Regions from separate parts of the Pseudalkalibacillus sp. JSM 102089 genome, predicted to be linked through region 1. Evidence: riboswitches for the same ligand, from Rfam matches in the RefSeq annotation. Region 1 holds a riboswitch; the other holds the start of a gene.
What was found. A riboswitch is a leader RNA that binds a small molecule or an ion and turns the genes downstream of it on or off. The one in region 1 is predicted to bind thiamine pyrophosphate.
Positions count from the first base shown of each region.

Region 2: it holds a riboswitch for thiamine pyrophosphate, as region 1 does, so the genes downstream of both, tenA (thiaminase II) here and thiE (thiamine phosphate synthase) in region 1, are expected to answer to the same signal.

Region 1 covers NZ_JBEWYW010000004.1:293,040-302,503, forward strand. Annotated here, with positions in the region: gene ABVF21_RS12145 (LTA synthase family protein) at 1-1,376, shown strand, start outside; gene ABVF21_RS12150 (M14 family metallopeptidase) at 1,543-2,730, shown strand; TPP riboswitch at 2,786-2,902, shown strand; gene thiE (thiamine phosphate synthase) at 3,115-3,750, shown strand; gene thiS (sulfur carrier protein ThiS) at 3,747-3,944, shown strand; gene ABVF21_RS12165 (thiazole synthase) at 3,949-4,713, shown strand; gene thiO (glycine oxidase ThiO) at 4,730-5,821, shown strand; gene thiD (bifunctional hydroxymethylpyrimidine kinase/phosphomethylpyrimidine kinase) at 5,838-6,650, shown strand; gene ABVF21_RS12180 (ABC transporter ATP-binding protein) at 6,804-7,499, shown strand; gene ABVF21_RS12185 (ABC transporter permease) at 7,503-8,276, shown strand; gene ABVF21_RS12190 (MTH1187 family thiamine-binding protein) at 8,276-8,581, shown strand; gene ABVF21_RS12195 (DUF2759 domain-containing protein) at 8,696-8,881, opposite strand; gene ABVF21_RS12200 (hypothetical protein) at 9,029-9,464, opposite strand, start outside.
Region 2 covers NZ_JBEWYW010000001.1:822,814-832,277, forward strand. Annotated here, with positions in the region: gene ABVF21_RS04135 (energy-coupling factor transporter transmembrane component T family protein) at 1-621, opposite strand, end outside; gene ABVF21_RS04140 (ABC transporter ATP-binding protein) at 599-2,050, opposite strand; gene ABVF21_RS04145 (ECF transporter S component) at 2,062-2,640, opposite strand; gene tenA (thiaminase II) at 2,637-3,329, opposite strand; TPP riboswitch at 3,466-3,568, opposite strand; gene ABVF21_RS04155 (histidine kinase N-terminal domain-containing protein) at 3,608-4,771, opposite strand; gene ABVF21_RS04160 (SDR family oxidoreductase) at 4,917-5,786, shown strand; partial or broken gene ABVF21_RS22790 (hypothetical protein) at 5,948-6,502, shown strand; gene ABVF21_RS22795 (DUF11 domain-containing protein) at 6,965-7,366, shown strand; gene ABVF21_RS04170 (BclA C-terminal domain-containing protein) at 7,520-8,059, opposite strand; gene ABVF21_RS04175 (LacI family DNA-binding transcriptional regulator) at 8,227-9,267, opposite strand.

The sequences.
Region 1 (9,464 bases):
TTGCAGAAACAGAACGCCCGCAGCTTTTAACTCGTACGTTTGATCGTGAAATGCTCATAAAATATATTGGTACTTATAACTACCACGTTTATGACGCTGTTCTTCAGTCCAAAGCAAAAGCACAGCGAGCATTTGCGGATGGCAGTGAGATCGTAGATATTGAAAACTATGTAAAAGCTAACCACGTTGAGCCAGATCCTGAAATGTTTGGTGAAGCTGAAGGGAAAAACATCATCCTTGTATCGTTAGAATCCACACAGAGTTTTGTAGTGAATGAAGAAGTGGATGGAGAAGAAATTACGCCTTTCTTAAATGATCTTATAGATGAAAGTTATTATTTCCCGAATTTCTATCATCAAACAGCTCAGGGTAAAACTTCTGACTCCGAATTTATTCTTGAGAATTCATTATATGGACTTCCAAGTGGAGCTGTATTCTTTACCCATTCAGGGAACGAATACAATGCATCACCAGAAATATTAAGTGAGAATGGATACTATAACGCTGTCTTCCATGCGAATAACAAAAGCTTCTGGAACCGTGACGTTATGTATGACTCCCTTAAATACGATAAGTTCTATGACATTAATGATTTTACAGTAACGCCTGATAATTCAATCGGATGGGGATTGAAAGATGAATATTTCTTTGATCAATCCATTAAATATTTAGAAACGCTACCGGAACCTTACTATGCTAAATACATTACATTAACAAACCACTTTCCTTTTACACTTGAATCAGAGGATGAATATATTCCAGAGTGGACTTCAGATGATGGAACTGTTAACAGATATTTCACTACGGTTCGATATCAAGATGAAGCTCTAAAGAAATTCTTTGAGCGAATGAAAGAAGAAGGACTTTATGAAGATTCGATCTTCGTCATGTACGGTGATCACTATGGAATTTCTGAGAACCATAACAAAGCTATGGGAGAATTCTTAGGCAAAGAAATCACACCATTTGAATCCACGGAGCTTCAAAAAGTTCCGCTCGTTGTTCATATTCCTGGCCAAGAAGGGGAAGTGATGGAACAGGTCGGTGGTCAAATTGATTTGAAGCCGACAATTATGCACCTGCTTGGTATTGATACGAAGGATATGATTAAATTTGGTAACGATCTTTTTGCAAAAGAACAGGATAATTTCACTATCCTTCGCGATGGAAGCTTCATTACTGAAAATAATCTATACACTAAAAGTGTCTGTTATGACAAAGAAACAGGAGAAGAAACGGATAAATCAGCCTGTGAACCATACATGGAGAAGGCAAAAACTGATCTTGCCTACTCAGATAAAATCGTTTATGGAGACCTTCTACGTTTCTTAGGCAAGCATGATGAGCAACAAGAGGATACAGAAATAGAAAAATAGCATGAAAGATGCAAACCCCACCTTGGATATTAGGTGGGGTTTTTGTATTGTAGTGAACTTTTTCTGAGGCGAGCAATAAGGCTAATATGTCCTAATTATGTAGCATATGCATCACTCATTATTTCATATCATTGTAAGAAGGATATGAAATGTGGGAGGGTATGACATGAAAATTAGGGTGAAGAGTGGGGATAGCCTTTGGAAATATAGCCGAGTGTTTCAAATTCCACTTCAATTAATATTAGATAGTAATAATCTTGAGAATCCTGATCAACTTATAGTCGGAGAACAAATTCAGATCCCTGGGTTTGTCACGAAAAGTTATACCATTAAGCCAGGAGATACATTATGGAAAATAGCAGGATGGTACGGAACACCCCTAGATGGTGTTCTTTTGCTAAACGATTCGAATCCTTTTTCGTTACAACCAGGAGAAAAAGTGAATATACCGATTCGTGTAACGTGGTCACTCATTAACCCAAATCAAAATTACGATTATCAAACCCTTGTTAATGATATTCGAAAAATACTTGCTGTTTATCCATTTATTAAACGATCCATCATTGGCGAATCTGTCATGGAAAAGCCAATCCCAGAACTAGTAGTGGGAACAGGAAAGAAAAAAGTTCATATGAATGGAGCATTTCATGCTAATGAATGGTTAACCTCAACTCTCATTATGAAATTTGTAGATGATTATTCTCGTGAATTGACGAATAGTCAGAGATTGAGCGGTGTTTACCTCCCATCTCTATATGAAACGACTTCTCTCTCTCTTGTACCCATGGTAAACCCAGATGGAGTGGATCTTGTCATTAATGGATTACCTGAAGAAGAACCTTACCGCTCATTGGCGGATCAAATTAATAATGGAAGTGAACAATTTAACAGATGGAAGGCGAACATTAGGGGAGTTGATTTAAACAATCAGTATCCTGCTAAATGGGAAATAGAAGCTGAACGAAAACCAACAAAACCTTCTCCAAGAAATTACCCGGGAAAAGCACCGCTTACAGAGCCAGAAGCAATAGCGATCGCAGACCTGACGAGAAGAAAGAAATTTGATCGTGCGCTAGCATTTCATTCTCAAGGTGAAGTGATCTTTTGGGGTTTCGAAGGACTTGAACCTCCTGAGTCAGAAATCTTGGTGAGAGAATTTTCGCGACTGAGCGGTTATCGAGCAGTTCGCTATGTTGATAGTTTCGCTGGATACAAGGATTGGTTTATTCAAGACTTTAGAAGACCGGGTTTTACCGTAGAAATTGGAAAAGGGGAAAGTCCTTTGCCTACTTCTGATTTCAACACTATTTACCAAGATACATTAGGGATTTTCCTTTCTTCTCTGTATATGTAGGTTAGTGGCTTGTTTTTTAATCACTTCTTTGTCATAATAAACTTAATTTCATAATTCCAAAGACTAGGGGTGCCTTCATGTAAGGGAAGGCTGAGAAAAAGAAACCGTCATTTCTTTTACCCTTGAACCTGATCTGGTTGATACCAGCGTAGGGAAGTCGGTAGCAGTATTGATTACGTATTACTACCCCCATTCCTTACGCGGAATGGGGTTTTTTAGTGTGTTTTATGTTAATCGTTTTTAAGCGTTTACGGTGGTAGCTTATACTCTTGATTCTCGATTTTTAGCTCGAAGCGATTGGTTATCACAGAGCGTAATTGAGCCGAAAATCAACAAAGCTCGTTAACATAGGCTTAAGGTTAAAAGTATTAGAGGAGGTAAATAATGAAGGATTTTAAATTATACGTCATTACAGGGGAAGAATTCCACCCTGATCGAGACCTAGTTGAGGTAATGGAGCAAGCGATACAAGGTGGTACTGATATTATTCAATTGCGTGATAAGACGAATTCTAAAAAGGTTGTACTAGAAAAAGCTTTGAGATTAAAGGAGCTAACACAAAAATATGAAGTTCCTTTTATTGTGAATGATCACATTGATATTGCGCTAGCCGTTGATGCTGATGGCATTCATCTCGGTCAGGATGATTTACCTTTAGAGGTAGCAAGGAAGATTGTTGGACCTAATAAGATCATAGGTATCTCCACACATCGAATAGAAGAAGCGCGTGAAGCAGAGCAGCGTGGTGCTGATTACATTGGGGCTGGGCCAGTCTTTCCCACAAATAGCAAAAGCGATGTTGTTGATCCAGTAACAACTGACTATCTCAAAGAAGTTGCAGCAGAAATATCTATTCCGTTTGTAGCCATCGGCGGCATCAAATTGCATAATGTTTCGGACGTCCTCCATTCAGGTGCTTCTAGAGTATGTGTCATTAGTGAAGTAGTTGGTAGTGCCGATATTAAAGGCACGTGCGAAGCATTTATTCAATCCATTCAAAAAGAGGTGATTCCCAAGTGACATTACTAGTTAATGGAGAGCAGCATGATTTAGAAGTGGCAACATTGAAAGAAGTTGTTACTCATTTTGGCTTGCAAGAAGGGTTGGTTGTCACTGAAGTTAATGGAACAATTATTGATCGCTCGGAATGGATCGATACAGAAGTAAAAGAAGGAATGAAAATTGAACTTGTCCACTTTGTAGGAGGGGGTTGACCGAATGAATGATAAATTAACAATAGCTGGTAAAGAACTTTCTTCCCGCTTGTTTCTTGGCACGGGAAGATATCCAAATCCATATGTTCAAAATAAAGCAATTGAAGCTTCTGAAGCAGAAGTTCTCACATTTGCTATTCGAAGAGTGAATCTTACTGCACCAAATGAAGATGCGATCTTACAGCACATCGAGAATCAATCATTTCACTATTTGCCCAATACTTCCGGAGCTACGACTGCTGAAGAAGCCATTCGCATCGCTCGTTTAGCAAAAGCATCTGGCTTAAGTGATTGGATAAAAATCGAAGTTAGTCGAGATGAAAAAATGCTAATCCCTGATCCGGTGGAAACCTTGAAAGCTACAGAGGTTCTTGCTAAAGAAGGTTTTGTTGTTTTACCGTATACTTCTGATGATCCAGCACTTTGCTATCGACTACAAGAAGCAGGTGCAGCGGCTGTCATGCCAGGGGGATCTCCTATTGGAACTGGTCTCGGCATCTTAAATCCATACAATATTGAACTAATTACAGAACAACTGAAGGTACCAGTCATAGTCGATGCGGGTCTTGGACATGCATCTGATGTAACACAAGCGATGGAGCTTGGGGCAGATGGAGTCCTCCTTAATACAGCCATAGCGAAAGCGAGAAACCCTGTCATGATGGCTGAGTCAGTTAAGTTGGCTATTAGAGCAGGAAGATTGTCTTACGTTGCAGGAAGAATTCCTAAAAAGAAGTACGCCACTGCAAGTAGTCCGGTACGAAATTAATAGAAGGAGGGCGATCATGGCTAACATTACGGTTGTAGGAGGCGGTGTGATTGGTCTCTCCATAGCATATGAATGCCGTACGAGGGGACATGAAACGACTGTAGTAGAAGCTCATAAGTGTGGGGGGCAAGCTTCAGGTGCAGCTGCAGGCATGCTTGCGCCTTATTCGGAAATTGAAGAAGATCCAGATGATTTTTTCAGACTTTGCCAACATAGTTTAAAGCTTTTCCCGAAATGGCAGGAAGAAATCAAACAGAATTCAGAAGTTGATTTTGAATATTGCGAGAGCGGCAGTCTTTATTGTATCTATCATGAGGCTGATCGGCTGTCTCTTGAGACAAAGCAGGCCTGGCAACGTAAGTTTAACGTTGAATCTACAATATTAAATGCTGACGAAGTAAGAGTGAAAGAGCCAGGCCTTTCTCAAGATGTTGTTGCAGCATTATGGTGTCCAGAAGAGTCACATATTTATGCTCCTGGCTACGTCTCAGCACTTTTAGATGCTTGTCGCAAGTTAGGTGTTCGGGTGATAGAGAATGCGGGAGAGGCGACGTTTGAAGAGAATAGCGTTGTGGTAAAAGGTCAACAAATCGAAAGCGATCGAGTTGTTCTTGCTGCAGGAGCATGGTCTATGTACTGGGAGGAAGCACTTGGTTTGACGTTGCCAATTTATCCAATACGTGGACAAATTTGCGCATATGAAGCCCCATCTCTCAATCACATTATTTTTACGAGTCAAGGCTATCTTGTAGCGAAAGCAAATGGATCAGTTGTTGCTGGTGCTTCGGAGGACATCGCTGGTTTTGATACAGCTGTTACGGAACATGGTGTAGGAAGACTTGAGAAATGGAGTAAGCAAGTGATGCCTGCCTTACAGCAGAAAAATCCATTTCATAAGTGGGCGGGGTTAAGACCTGCTACTCAAGATGGCTTTCCTATTATCGGAAAGCTAGATCATAAACCTAAGGTTATTTTAGCCACTGGTCATTATCGGAACGGAATCTTACTTAGTCCTGTTACAGCAAAGATTGTAGCTGATGAAATCGATGGAAGTGTTAGTGAATTAGGGCTCGGTCAATTTCGACCTGATCGTTTCCAGGTTATATAATGAAGGAGTGAGTTTTATGCGTAAAGCACTTACGATAGCTGGATCTGATAGTGGGGGAGGAGCTGGTATTCAGGCCGATTTAAAAACATTTCAAGAGCGGGAAGTGTTTGGGATGAGTGCCATAACGGCACTTACAGCTCAAAATACTCTAGGGGTTCACAATGTTTATCCCCAATCTATAGAAGCGGTTCAATCTCAGTTAGATGCTGTGCTATCGGATATTGGAACAGATGCTGTGAAAACTGGTATGCTTTTCTCTAGTGATATTATTTTGGGCGTTGCTGAGAAGATAAGAGAATACCAGGTGCCAAACCTTGTGATTGATCCTGTTATGATTGCGAAGGGAGGAGCATCACTCCTTCAAAAAGAGGCGATTCGTGCCATGAAGGAAGAACTCATTCCTCTTGGTACTATTATTACACCAAATATTCCTGAAGCTTCGGAGTTATTAGGTGGCGACTCAATTACTTCAGTTCGAGAAATGGAAGAAGCTGCAGCGGCATTACAACACTTTGGTGCAAAGGCTGTCCTTGTTAAAGGCGGACATATGGATGGAGAAACTTCGATAGATGTTTTGTATGCGAACCAACGTTTTTATCACTATGAGTCTAAACGTATTGATACAAAACATACTCATGGAACGGGATGTACCTTCTCTGCTTGCATAACTGCAGAGCTTGCGAAAGGACGAACAATACAAGAGGCGGTCTCAACTGCAAAAGAATTTATTACAGCAGCCATTGCGAATTCTCTTTCTATAGGTAATGGAATTGGACCTACGAACCACTCTGCTCATAGGCAAAAGCTAATAAGTGGAATGAAACAATAGCTCTGCACTGCGCAGAGTTTTTTATTTGGGGGTGTCTTTTAGGATGAGAAGGTCGAAAATACATAAGCTATACACGAAATGCACTTTCTTATCATAGGTCATCAATGCATGATAGAATAATGGTGTTAATTTACAGTAAGGAAAGGTCGTCTCATGAATAAAATAATTGAAGTGAAAAATGTGAATAATGAACGTGTGTCAGATATTCATTTTGATATGCTAGAAGGATCATTAACAACGATCATCGGCCCTTCAGGCGCTGGAAAAAGTAGCTTATTGATGTTGCTGAACCGATTAGAGGATCCTGATAGAGGTGAAATTCTCTTTAAAGGAAAGAAGCTAGATGAATTTCCAATCAATAAGCTACGTCGAAATATTGGGATGGTCTTTCAACAGGCTCACCTATTTAATGGAACAATTGAAGATAATTTAAAGTTTGGACCGCTTCTAGAAAAGAAATGGAATGAAAAAATGGGCATTCAACTATTAGAGAAAGTTCAATTACCTCGCGATTTTTTAACAAAAGATGTGGAAAATTTATCTGGTGGTGAAGAGCAAAGAGTGGCATTTGCGAGAACGCTTGCTAATAATCCTGAGGTGTTGTTATTAGACGAGGTGACTAGTGCGCTTGATATGCGTACAGTTGATTGGATGGAAGAATTGTTACATACACTTGTAAATGAAGAAGGGAAAACGATTCTAATGATTACACATGATCTAAAGCAGGCGAAGAGGCTTGGTTCATATACTCTCTTTATGAATGAAGGAAAGATTGAAGAACAAGGAGAAACGAAAATATTGTTTCAATCGCCTAAATCAGATGCTTTAAAGCACTTTTTGGAAGGATAACCAATGACTGAAATATCAAATCTATCTTTATTAACGATGATTCTCTTTGTCATGATCCCCGTGTCTCTTTCTTATTTATTTTCACTAGGAATTGGCAAATCCGCGATTTGGTCCTCCTTACGTGGGGTAGTTCAATTATTTTTTATAGGCTACATTCTTACTTTTTTGTTTTCAATGCCTGATTGGCAGGGAATAGGACTTTGGGTAGCGGTTATGCTGGTCATTGCTTCTCTACAAGCTGCCAAAAGAGGAAAGGGTATACCCTATGCCTTTCTGCTATCTCTTTGTTCTCTCATATTGATTGAAGTGTTTGTTCTCTCACTATGGATTATTTTTGATATCATTCCATTTAAATCAGAACAAGTCATTCCAATGAGTGGAATGATTATTGGTAATAGTATGGTTGCAACAGGTCTAGCATTTGAGAGAATGAAAAATGAGTTTCATGATAGCAAAGGGAAAATTCTTGCAGCGTTGTCACTTGGGGCAAATTCGTCACAAGCTTCTCAAATGATCATAAGGAAAACAATTCGTGCGGCTATGATCCCTAACGTAGATGGATTAAAAACGATTGGTCTTGTACAATTGCCCGGTATGATGACAGGACTTATTCTAGGTGGCGCTTCGCCCATTGAAGCTATACGATATCAAATTGTAATATCGATAAGCATCTTCTCATCCGTTTCCATATGTGCGATGATTATATCGTTAGTTACATACCGCTTTTTCTATAATCGAAAGATGCAGTTATTAGAAGTCAAAGGAGGAAATAAATAATGGCAATTGTAGACGTGACGGTTATTCCGATTGGTACAGAAACTCCTAGTGTCAGCAAATATGTAGCTGAGGTACAGAAAATTCTTGAATCTTATTCAGATCGAGTTACTTATAGGTTAACACCAATGAGCACTCTAATTGAAGGGGAAATAGCAGATCTTCTCGAGGTGGTCCATGCCATACATGAAGCACCTTTTCAAGCGGGGATAGAGCGTGTCGCTACTAACCTTCGTATAGATGATCGTCGTGATAAAAAGGTTAAGATGGATGATAAACTTGATTCGGTAAACAGGCACTTAGAATAAGTGCCTGTCATCATTTAGTTGATTACTGGTTGTTTTGCTATGCTGTGACAGGTTCATAAGCTTATTCTTTTCATTTTTCTTCAAAATAAAAAAACAGCCATTTAGGCTGTTTTTTTAGTGTCCTCCGCCGCCCCCAGATCCGAAAAGTATATCGATCATTGTGGCAACAGTAAAGGCGCCGAATACAAGCACTGTTAATCCTGCAAAGGCAAGGCCCATAAAGTTCTTTTCACGAAGAGAACGGAATACGCCCCATACGCAAAATAACGTAACGATTGCAAAAATAATTGCTAACCCCATTTGGAATACCTCCCTATCCATGCACTCTTTATCAGTATACCCGTAAAATAGCTGTTGCATGGTTAAATCATAAATTTTTCTAACTTGCGTGGTATGTACGATAAGTCCTTTCTTATTTTAACCGTTTTCTTTTCGTTTGTCGAGGTGTTATTCAACCAAAAATGTAAGTTCAATGTTATAAGCTCGAGCAATACCCTCCATTAGTTCAATGGACATATGATCAACAAAAAAGAGTTCACCCTCTTTGCATATTAAATGCTCTTCCATTTGAAGAATCGCCATTTCGATTTGCGACTGCTCTCCGTTCCTTATAGTGAAGCAGGAGATCATCTTTTTATAAAGAAAATACTCATTGTTTTGAGAAACAAAGCCATAATCTGAAAAAGAGGGAGTTATTTCTGTGTTTGGAGAAAGGTATAGAAGTGAGTAGAACTCTTGAAATATATTTTTTGAAATGTAGTATTTCTGAAGAGCAACAGCTTCTTCACGATCATTTAGAATAACGAGCTGTTTATCTCGATCAAACACTTTTGCAAGTTCGGCTGTCTTTTTCACTATCTGGGCCATGAAGCCAGGTAGTTTA
Region 2 (9,464 bases), on a different contig from region 1:
AATGCGATGAGCTCTACGAATACTTTGAGAAAGCAACGGCACCGCATAAAGCGTCACAGACTGCATGATTCGAGCGAACCCTTTTTTCTTTTTTATACCTCTAATAAGTAATGCAGCTCTTAGCTGTTGGAATTCCTCCATCATAACAGGAAGAATCCGAACAGCAGCCATAAAGCTATAGGCATACCGAGGCGGTACTTTAAGCTGTTGAACGAGGGAATAGAAGAGAAATACTGGCCTCGTTGTCAAAGCGAATAGAAGTCCGAGCAAGGCGAAATTTAAAGCTCGAAACCCGATGTGAAGACCTCGAAAGAAGCTCTCTTCTGTAATATGAACGATTCCCCACTTCCACCAAGTCGTTGTTCCTTGACCAAAGAACATCATACTAGAAGCACTTGAGAAAAATAATAACAAAAATGGAATCATTAAGATCGCTAGTATCTTTTTCTGATGTCCTGTGGCGAACAAGACGAGAATTAATGGAACCACTGTTACATTGCTAATCAAATTTGGATTGTGAACGAATAAAAGAAGGATAAATAATGCTAAAATGAACACCAATTTGAAAGCAGGATTTAAACGATGAAGCCATGTTTCTTTATATTGTAGAGTCCACTGCATGATGTTCCCTCTCTTCCCTTCTCAGAAGTTCTCGATCAGCGGTTAGCTTACCCTCTTCAATGACCCACTCTCTCGTCCCATAATTTTGAACAATCTCCTCATCATGCGTCACCATGATAATGAGCATTCCCTTTGACCTTAATTGTTCAAATAAAGCTAGCAACTTAAACGTATTACTTGCATCCTGACCAAATGTTGGTTCGTCTAACAAGAGAATCGGTTGAGAACCAAACATGGCCGTTCCTACGCTTAACCTTCTTTTTTGCCCCGTAGAAAGCTGGTACGGATGAAGAGTTCGCACTTGCTTAAGATCATATGCTTGAAGCCACTGGGCTACTTTTTGATCTACTTCCACATCTCCTATCATTTCAAGGGAATAAGCAAGTTCATCATAGACAGAATTCGTGACAAATTGAAATTCTGGATTTTGAAAAACAAAAGCTAGTTGCTCACGGGAATCTTTGATCGATTTTAATTCCTGATTCTTTACTCTCTTTTTCCCGGACGTTTTCATCACATTCATTAAACTTAAAAGAAAGGAGCTTTTACCTGCTCCATTCTTTCCGGTAACCACAATCCATTCTCCTTCATGAGCTGATCCATTATGCACTTCAATTTTTGGGATTTTGCCACGATACCCTTTTAACTGTTTAATCTCAAGAATTTCTTCCCCTTTAACATACGATGCAGGAAGATTTTTTTCACTTGTATGTTCTTCCCATACGCCCGGATACCAAATCCCATATTCTTTCATCTTATGTTTATAAAAGGAGAAGATACTTTTTGGGTCGGCATCTGCGATAATCCTTCCCTCTGAATCGAAAAGGACGATGCGATCAACAAAATCAATCACTTCATTAATCTTATGCTCCACAATAATCATTGTTTGTGTAGCATTAATTTGCTTAATTGTTTTCCATACGTCAGAAGTACCTGCAGGATCAAGTAATGCGGTCGGTTCATCCAAAAAAATCACGTCTGGCTCAAGTGCAAGCATGGATGCAATGGCTAGTCGCTGTTTCATTCCTTGTGAAAGTGAATTAATCTCAATATGCGGATCCTTAAAGGAAAGACCTACCTTCTCAAGATAATGACGAATTAACCCTTCCATTTCAGGTTGCGGGACAGCACGATTTTCCAGTACGAATGCCATCTCTTCATCCACATATGGCATACAAAACTGAGAATCAGGATCTTGAAATACGACGCCTGAAGATTTTGGAATGCTTTTGGCATCTACCTTCATAGGCACTGGAACGGCATTTGGTATTAACCCAGATAATATTTGCAGAAGAGTGGATTTACCACAACCGCTCGGACCAAGAAATAAGACCTTTTCCCCTTCTGCAATCTCAAGAGATAATTTATTAAATAACAGCGTTTCCGCTCCCGCATATTTTACACGAAGGTTTGATACACCCACTTTCATATAACCACTCCTTACTGATCTAACGCCTTATAATCTTCATCACTTGCTGGTCTAACCAAGCTAGTAACACCTGTTTTCTCTAGAGCTTCTACAAGGAAATAAGCAAGTAGCCCAGCTAGTAGAAAACCACCTATTAACCTAGCACCAATGAGAAGTAGTAAATTCCATAGAGCAAGGTCCATCACATATCCATAGGCAGCATCCATGACAATGGAGCCTACCGCAGCAGCAATCCCTCCAAGCGCCGCAACAAATGCGGTGTATCGTTTATAGCCAAATAAGGCAAACATTAATTCCGTTCCTAATCCTTGAACAATTCCATATAGAAGAACAGATAATCCATATTCTGAACCAACAAGAAATTCACCAGAAGCTGCAGCTGTTTCTGCAAGTAGTGCCACACCAGGCTTACGAAGAAGAAGCACTGCCACAGTTCCCGCAATAAACCACATTCCGTAAATCACATCACCAATATGAAGGCCAAATGGTTTAAAGACGTTATAGACCGGTCCCCACAATTTATAAATAATCCCAAAAACAAGGGCAATCACGATCGTAATCAAAATGTCCGAAAGCTTTAGTCGTTTCATACCCGCTCACCTTTTTGGAGGGAGATTGGCCACTCTTCTACTTGATAAGCCATTTCCCAGAAACCATATTCCAACTGACAGCTAAGAATGAAATAGTCCCTGATTCGCTTCAATTCTCTTTCAGGTGCCGTCTCAGCCCACTGATCGAGGATTTTTCTTAGTTGATCCGTCACTGGTTCCATTGACTTCTCTCCGTAAAACGTAATCCAATCATAAAAAGGATGATCTTCTTTAGGATTAACCTCTTCCATTAAACGCTGACCAATCTCAAGGTATGTCCATGGACATGGCAGAAGCGCTGCAACGATTTCTCCGAGCGTACCTGAATGAGCAGCGTCAAGCATATGCCTCGTATAATGGTGTGCCGTCGGGGCGAGGGGATAGCCTTGCAGTTCTTCATAAGTGACGCCTGCAGCTTGACACAAATTATTATGAGGATGAACCTCACTATGGAGTACAAATGATATTTGTTCAGTGAAAAGCGCCATCTCTTCTCTGTTTTCACATTTCGATAGCGCAATGCCATAGATTCGAACAAATGTATTCAAATATTCAAAGTCCTGCTTTACATAGTGAACAAGCTGTTCCTTCTCTAACTTTCCCTCCGCAATTCCTCTTACAAATGGATGGTTAAAGATTCCTTCAAAAATTGGTGCTGCTTCCTCTCTTAACTGTTCAGTAAACGACATAAAAAAACTCCTCTCCGCTTTTCATCCAACTGATAAAGAGGAAAGGAGCTTGAATGCCGTTGTTCCGTCATTTCTGAAGCGACTCAACGTTTTTTTACAACGTTCAAAAGCCGCTCCAAAAATGGAGCGGCTGCGGTGGCATCCGTCTCCACTTTCCTCCGCTGGCGCTAACCAGATCAGGTTCAAAGGGTCCAGGACATCCTGTCTCAGTCATATAAATGACTCCCCTAGTGGATATATAAAAAGCTTTTTTGATTGATAGTTTGATAACTATTAAGCTACTCTTCTTTCACACCTTTGTCAACCATTACTGGAAGTTCGATAACAAAAGTTGTTTTTTCTGGATTTGATCGCACTGAAATCACACCTTCGTGCTTTTCAATAATTTGCTTGCAAACAGACAATCCAAGACCCGTCCCTAGTTTTTTTGTACTAATGAACGGTTGAAAGATACTTTCAACAAGATGCGATGAAATTTGCCGTCCGTTATTGGAAATTTCAATCGTGATTCGTCCATGGTTTTCTTTTGCGCTCATCTCAATTTTTCGATGATCGATTTTATTTTCATTTAACTCTTCAATCGAGTTAATCATAATATTAAGAATGACTTGTTTGATTTGTTCTTCTACACCGAACAGTGGAATGTCTGGATGAATTGCTGTTTCCACTTCTATCTTTGATTCTAGTAGTCTTGGATAAAGAATTTCAATAGTATATCTTAATAATCCACTTAAATTTAATGAAAGAGGGCGATCATCGCTCCCACGCATTTTTGATAAGAAAAGAAATTGACTTACCTTCTCTTCTAGACTTTTCATTTCGCTATTAAGGATTTCGAAATAATGTTTCTCGATTAAATTATTAGCATCACTATCATCTTCTAATAATTTTAAAAATCCTTTAATGGAGGTAAGAGGATTGCGAAACTCATGAGCAAAGCTCGCACCTAGCTGACCAAGAATGGTTAAACGATCACTATGCATTTCTTGTATAAATTTGTTTTTATCATGAATGATATTATCCTTCACCTTCGTGTATTCCGTCACTGAATGATACGAATAGGCGTTAAAGTAATTATTAATGATTTGAATACCTTTCGAAAGTTCATCTCTATCAAATGATGATTCGTTTAAGACAGAGATCACCACTGATCTCCCAAAATTAATATTCGCAATAAACTCTCCGATATTAACATTTGCTTCAATTCGCTCATTGGCAATTTTCTTAGTTAATGTCATAATCCAGCTTTCATCCTGAAGACGAATATAACGAGAGATAAGTTCAACCGTTCGTTTCCCATTCTTAATGATTTCTTCATAATAAGGATCCTCTTGAGAAATTTTTGCGCCAAGCAGCCACTTTTCTACAATTTCGGGCTGACTTTGTTCCAAAAACGACGCAAATCGTTCTTCAAATTCAGATTCGCTTAAATCAAAATTCATACCTCTCGCCTCACAAACTACATTATAGGTTTGTTTCATTTTATCATGTAATGGAAATGTCATCATTATATTCTCAGACTTTAGGTTTAGAAATTCTCTCTATTGGAAACTCCTTACATATATATGATTTGAAAGGAGCTATCCCATGCGACCAGATTTTAGACAAACGGATGGACAACCAGCACAACATCAAAATCATCAACCAGGATCTCAGCAAGAAATGAATCCAATGCCCTTAATGGAAGACCCAGATTATAAAGGATCAGGAAAATTAACGAATAAAGTCGTCCTCATTACTGGAGGAGATAGTGGGATAGGTGAAGCCGTTGCGATTGCTTATGCAAAAGAAGGAGCAAAAATCGCCATTGTTTATCTTGACGAACATGAAGATGCGCAACTTACGAAGCAAAAAATCGAAGAAGTCGGAAGCGAATGTTTATTGTTGCCGGGAGACATTGGAAGTGAAAGCTTTGCTTACGATTTGATTAAACAGGTGATTGATCATTTCGGACAGCTCGATATTTTAATTAATAATGCAGCAGAACAGCACCCCCAACAGGGAATAGAAGAAATTAGTGCTGAACAGCTCGAAAAAACATTCCGCACCAACGTTTTTTCCATGTTTCATCTGACGAAAGCCGCTCTTCCCCATCTAAAAAATGGAAGTGCAATCATTAACACTTCCTCCGTAACCGCCTATGAAGGCAATGACCAGCTGATCGATTACTCTAGTACAAAAGGCGCAATCACTACGTTCACAAGGAGTCTCGCAAAGTCGCTCGTTGGAAAAGGAATTCGTGTCAACAGCGTTGCACCTGGTCCTATTTGGACACCGCTTATCCCTTCCACCTTCTCAGCAGAAAAAGTGAAAAACTTTGGTACGAATACACCTATGGGGAGACCGGGTCAGCCAGAAGAATTGGCTGCAGCTTACGTTCTTCTTGGTTCGGACGGATCTTCTTATATGACCGGTCAAACCATTCACATTAATGGCGGACAGTTCTTATCATCTTAAAACCTCCTTTGGGAGGTTTTTTATATTAGTTACTCTATAAAAAATGATTTTTAAGATTCAATTGGACAAGAGTTTATACGTCTTTTTACTGCATTCATATAGTATAGAGAAAATAATTTTAGACTATATTTGAACACGTATGTTCAATAGGGGTTGTCATTATGGTTTTTATCAATCGATACTCCACCCGAACATGTGGAGCCATGACATTTACAGGAAATACGTTAGGTTTAAGTCAGTTACTTAACGCTAATGAAGCAGGAACACAAGGTAGTATCGGAGCATTTATTACAACTGATACAACACTTCAAGTGCCAACTTTTCCACCAGGAACCACTCTTGATTATACATTAAATAACTCAGAGGCCAATTTAGTATTACCAGCTGGAAGTACCGTTTTATATGCTGAATTAATCTGGGGAGGAAATTATCTTTCAGTAAACGAAGATATTACATCTGAAATTAATAATTCTGTTACTTTTACTGACCCAAATGGGACAGATTTCACAATTAGTCCCGATCCAACTACTAGTAACGAGCCTACTTTTACATTTGGAGCAAACACGCGAGGATTTTACATGCGTTCCAATGATGTAACTTCTATTGTTCAAGCAGCTGGTGCTGGTACATACACCGCTGGTGGCGTACCAGGACTGCTTGATCCTCTACAAGCTTCCACAGCTGATACGAACCATGCAGGATGGACGCTTGCTGTTGTTTATGCGAATAGTACATTACCAAATCGATCTTTAAATTTATTTGTTGGGGCAGATGGTATCGTTATTAACCCTTTGAATCCTATTATTGATATTCCCATTTCAGGTTTTATGACTCCTCCTTCAGGTACGGTAGATGCCCGTTTACTCATCTCAGCTCAAGAAGGTGACGCGAATATAGGAGGAGATCAAGCTCTTTTTGGGCCTGATGCAGGTACATTAACCCTTCTCTCAGGACCTAATAATCCAGTTGGGAACTTTTTCGGCTCTCAAATTAATGATGACACAGGAAATCTTGACACAAGCGGAACATTTGGCACTCGGAACCAGGATCCTTTTACATTAACGAATATTGTTGCCGGAAGACAGGGATGGGATATTACAAACGTCAGTGGGGCTGGCCTATTACCGAACAACCAATCAACGGCTGTTTTCCGCTTCACATCTTCAGGTGATGCTTATATGCCTAATGCACTAGGCGTTCAAATTGACGAGGGGGATGCCATTTTAGATATCGTGAAAACCGTTGATAAGCCATTTTCCACCTATCTTGACGTGCTTTCGTATACGATCACCATTACAAACAACGGCGTTGTTCCCGCTATTAACGTAATCTTTACTGATTACCTTCCAGCTTGCACCCAATTTATTGAGAACAGTTTGTATATTGATGGTGTGCAATATCCAGGTAGTAATCCCCAATATGGTATTGACCTCGATGATATTGATGTCGGTGATACCGTTACAATTTTCTTCCAGATTGTTGTGAAACGATGTAACTGTTTTGTTCTTAATGTAGCCGAAGTCGAGTTCAGCTGTGGTAAAATCGCTACTAGTAACCAGGCAATATCTACTGTATGTTAATTTAATCCTATATTAAAAAGGATCGCGTGCTAATCACGCGATCCTTTTTCTATTAGCTATTGACCGCCATTGGGCTGATTTATGATCTGTGTTGACCAATTGCATTGAGCCAAAACAATATGATCTAGCATGTTTCTTATTAAATATAGTCGATTATTCTACTCTCATAATTGTTAGTGAAGCCCCTACGCCAGAATCTAGTATAATTAAGGTAGCCACTCCAAATAGTTGCAGTGAAATAACATCTCCAGCTAATAAAGAAACTATGGCTTCTGCGCTAAATTTAGTCGATGCTACCGTCGGAGAAATAACAGTTTGTGGTAACTCCACTCCATTTACGACTATTCTAGAATTTATGATAGAAGCAGCTTCTGGATTAATATGATACGAAAGACGATATCTTCCATCTTCTTGGACTGTAAAGAAAGTATTAGTGCCATCGACAGTTATCGTTAGTGGCAAACTTTGTGAATCCGGCAAAGTTAAATCCGTCCCTAAAATATCGGTATTTATATTAGCATTCGAAGTATTAGCGGCAAATCCGGACGTTGAAGTCACTGACGGTCCCTCTGGTCCTACTGGGCCTTCTGGACCTTCTGGACCTTCTGGACCTGGAGGCCCTGGAATTCCCTGTGCTCCTTGTCTAGGAAATGCACCTCCTGCATAACTTCCACCACATCCTGAACATCCCATATTCTCACCCCACTTAAATAAATTCACTTACTAATAGTAAACGTTGGAGTAATGTAAGTTGGAACGGCAAGTGACTGCTTGTTCAAAGTTTTATTTTTTCATTACTTAAATTCAACCCTTTAACACCCTTCTCAAAAAATCCCCAAAATAAATAGCCACCTTCGTGGCTATTTCATACTCTCATTCTGGTTGATTGTCCTAACGGTCCAGCGCTCCACAACTTGGTGTGGTACACAAACACGTTTGTTTCCTGATTCAGGATCACTAATTTTCTCTAGTAAACAGTTCACAGCCTGATAACCTAGTTGAAAAATATTAATATCAACTGAAGTAAGCGGCGGACTCGCATATTCAGCGAGCATCACATTATTAAAACTAATAATAGAAACATCTTCAGGAACAGAAAGACCAATCTCATCAAGCTTGCTCATGATACCTAGGGCCATGAGATCATCTGCAACAACTAGCGCGGTTGGAGGATTTTCTAACGAAAATAATTCCATTACCGCTTCCTGTCCGCCTTCTTTTAGAAACTCGACATGAACAACATAATCGTCCTGGAGTGGGATTTCCGCTTCCTGTAGGGCTTTTTCATAACCGTGTAACCGCTCCACGGTTACGACTAGATCTAAATTCCCTCCTACAAATGCGATTCGTTCATGACCTTTGCCAATAAAATGCTCGGTTACATCTTTTGCCGCGTTAAAATTATCATTATCGACATGAGTGATTGAATCTGGATTTACTAGTGGCTTCCCAATAACGGTAAACGGAAAATTTTGTTCCTGTAGAAACGTCATGATTTTATCATCGATTCTTGAATAAAGCATTACAATACCGTCCACTCTGCGCCCGTGAACCATCCCCATTACGCCTTCTAACATTTCTTCTTCTGTTGCCCCAGTAGACATATACAAAGTATAATCTTTTTCATGAGCCTTCGTACTAATGCCCCGAAGAACCTCCGGAAAGAATGGATTCTGTAATACTTTATCTGCTGAACTCGGCATAACAAGGCCAATCGTTTGTGTACTCCGGTTCGCTAGACTTCTTGCATTATAGTTAGGGTGGTAGCCAAGCTCTTCCATCGCCTCTCTGACACGACGTTTCGTTTGCTCACTAATTCGTGGATTATTTGCGATCACACGTGATACCGTCGATGGCGCAACATTGGCAAGCTTCGCTACATCTTTAATCGTTACTGCCATTGGGATTTCCTCCTATACAAAGCTTTCGCTTGTTCGTTTCATATGATAAGTAATTGGTCTATCTTAACTATCTAATGATTCATTGTAAACGATTTCTATTGAAAATGACATCTACTATAGAGAAACAATCGTGCCTATTAAAGGTCTCTAAACAAAAGGTTAGGATAAAAAAAGAGAAAGAAGCTGCAAGAGTAGCT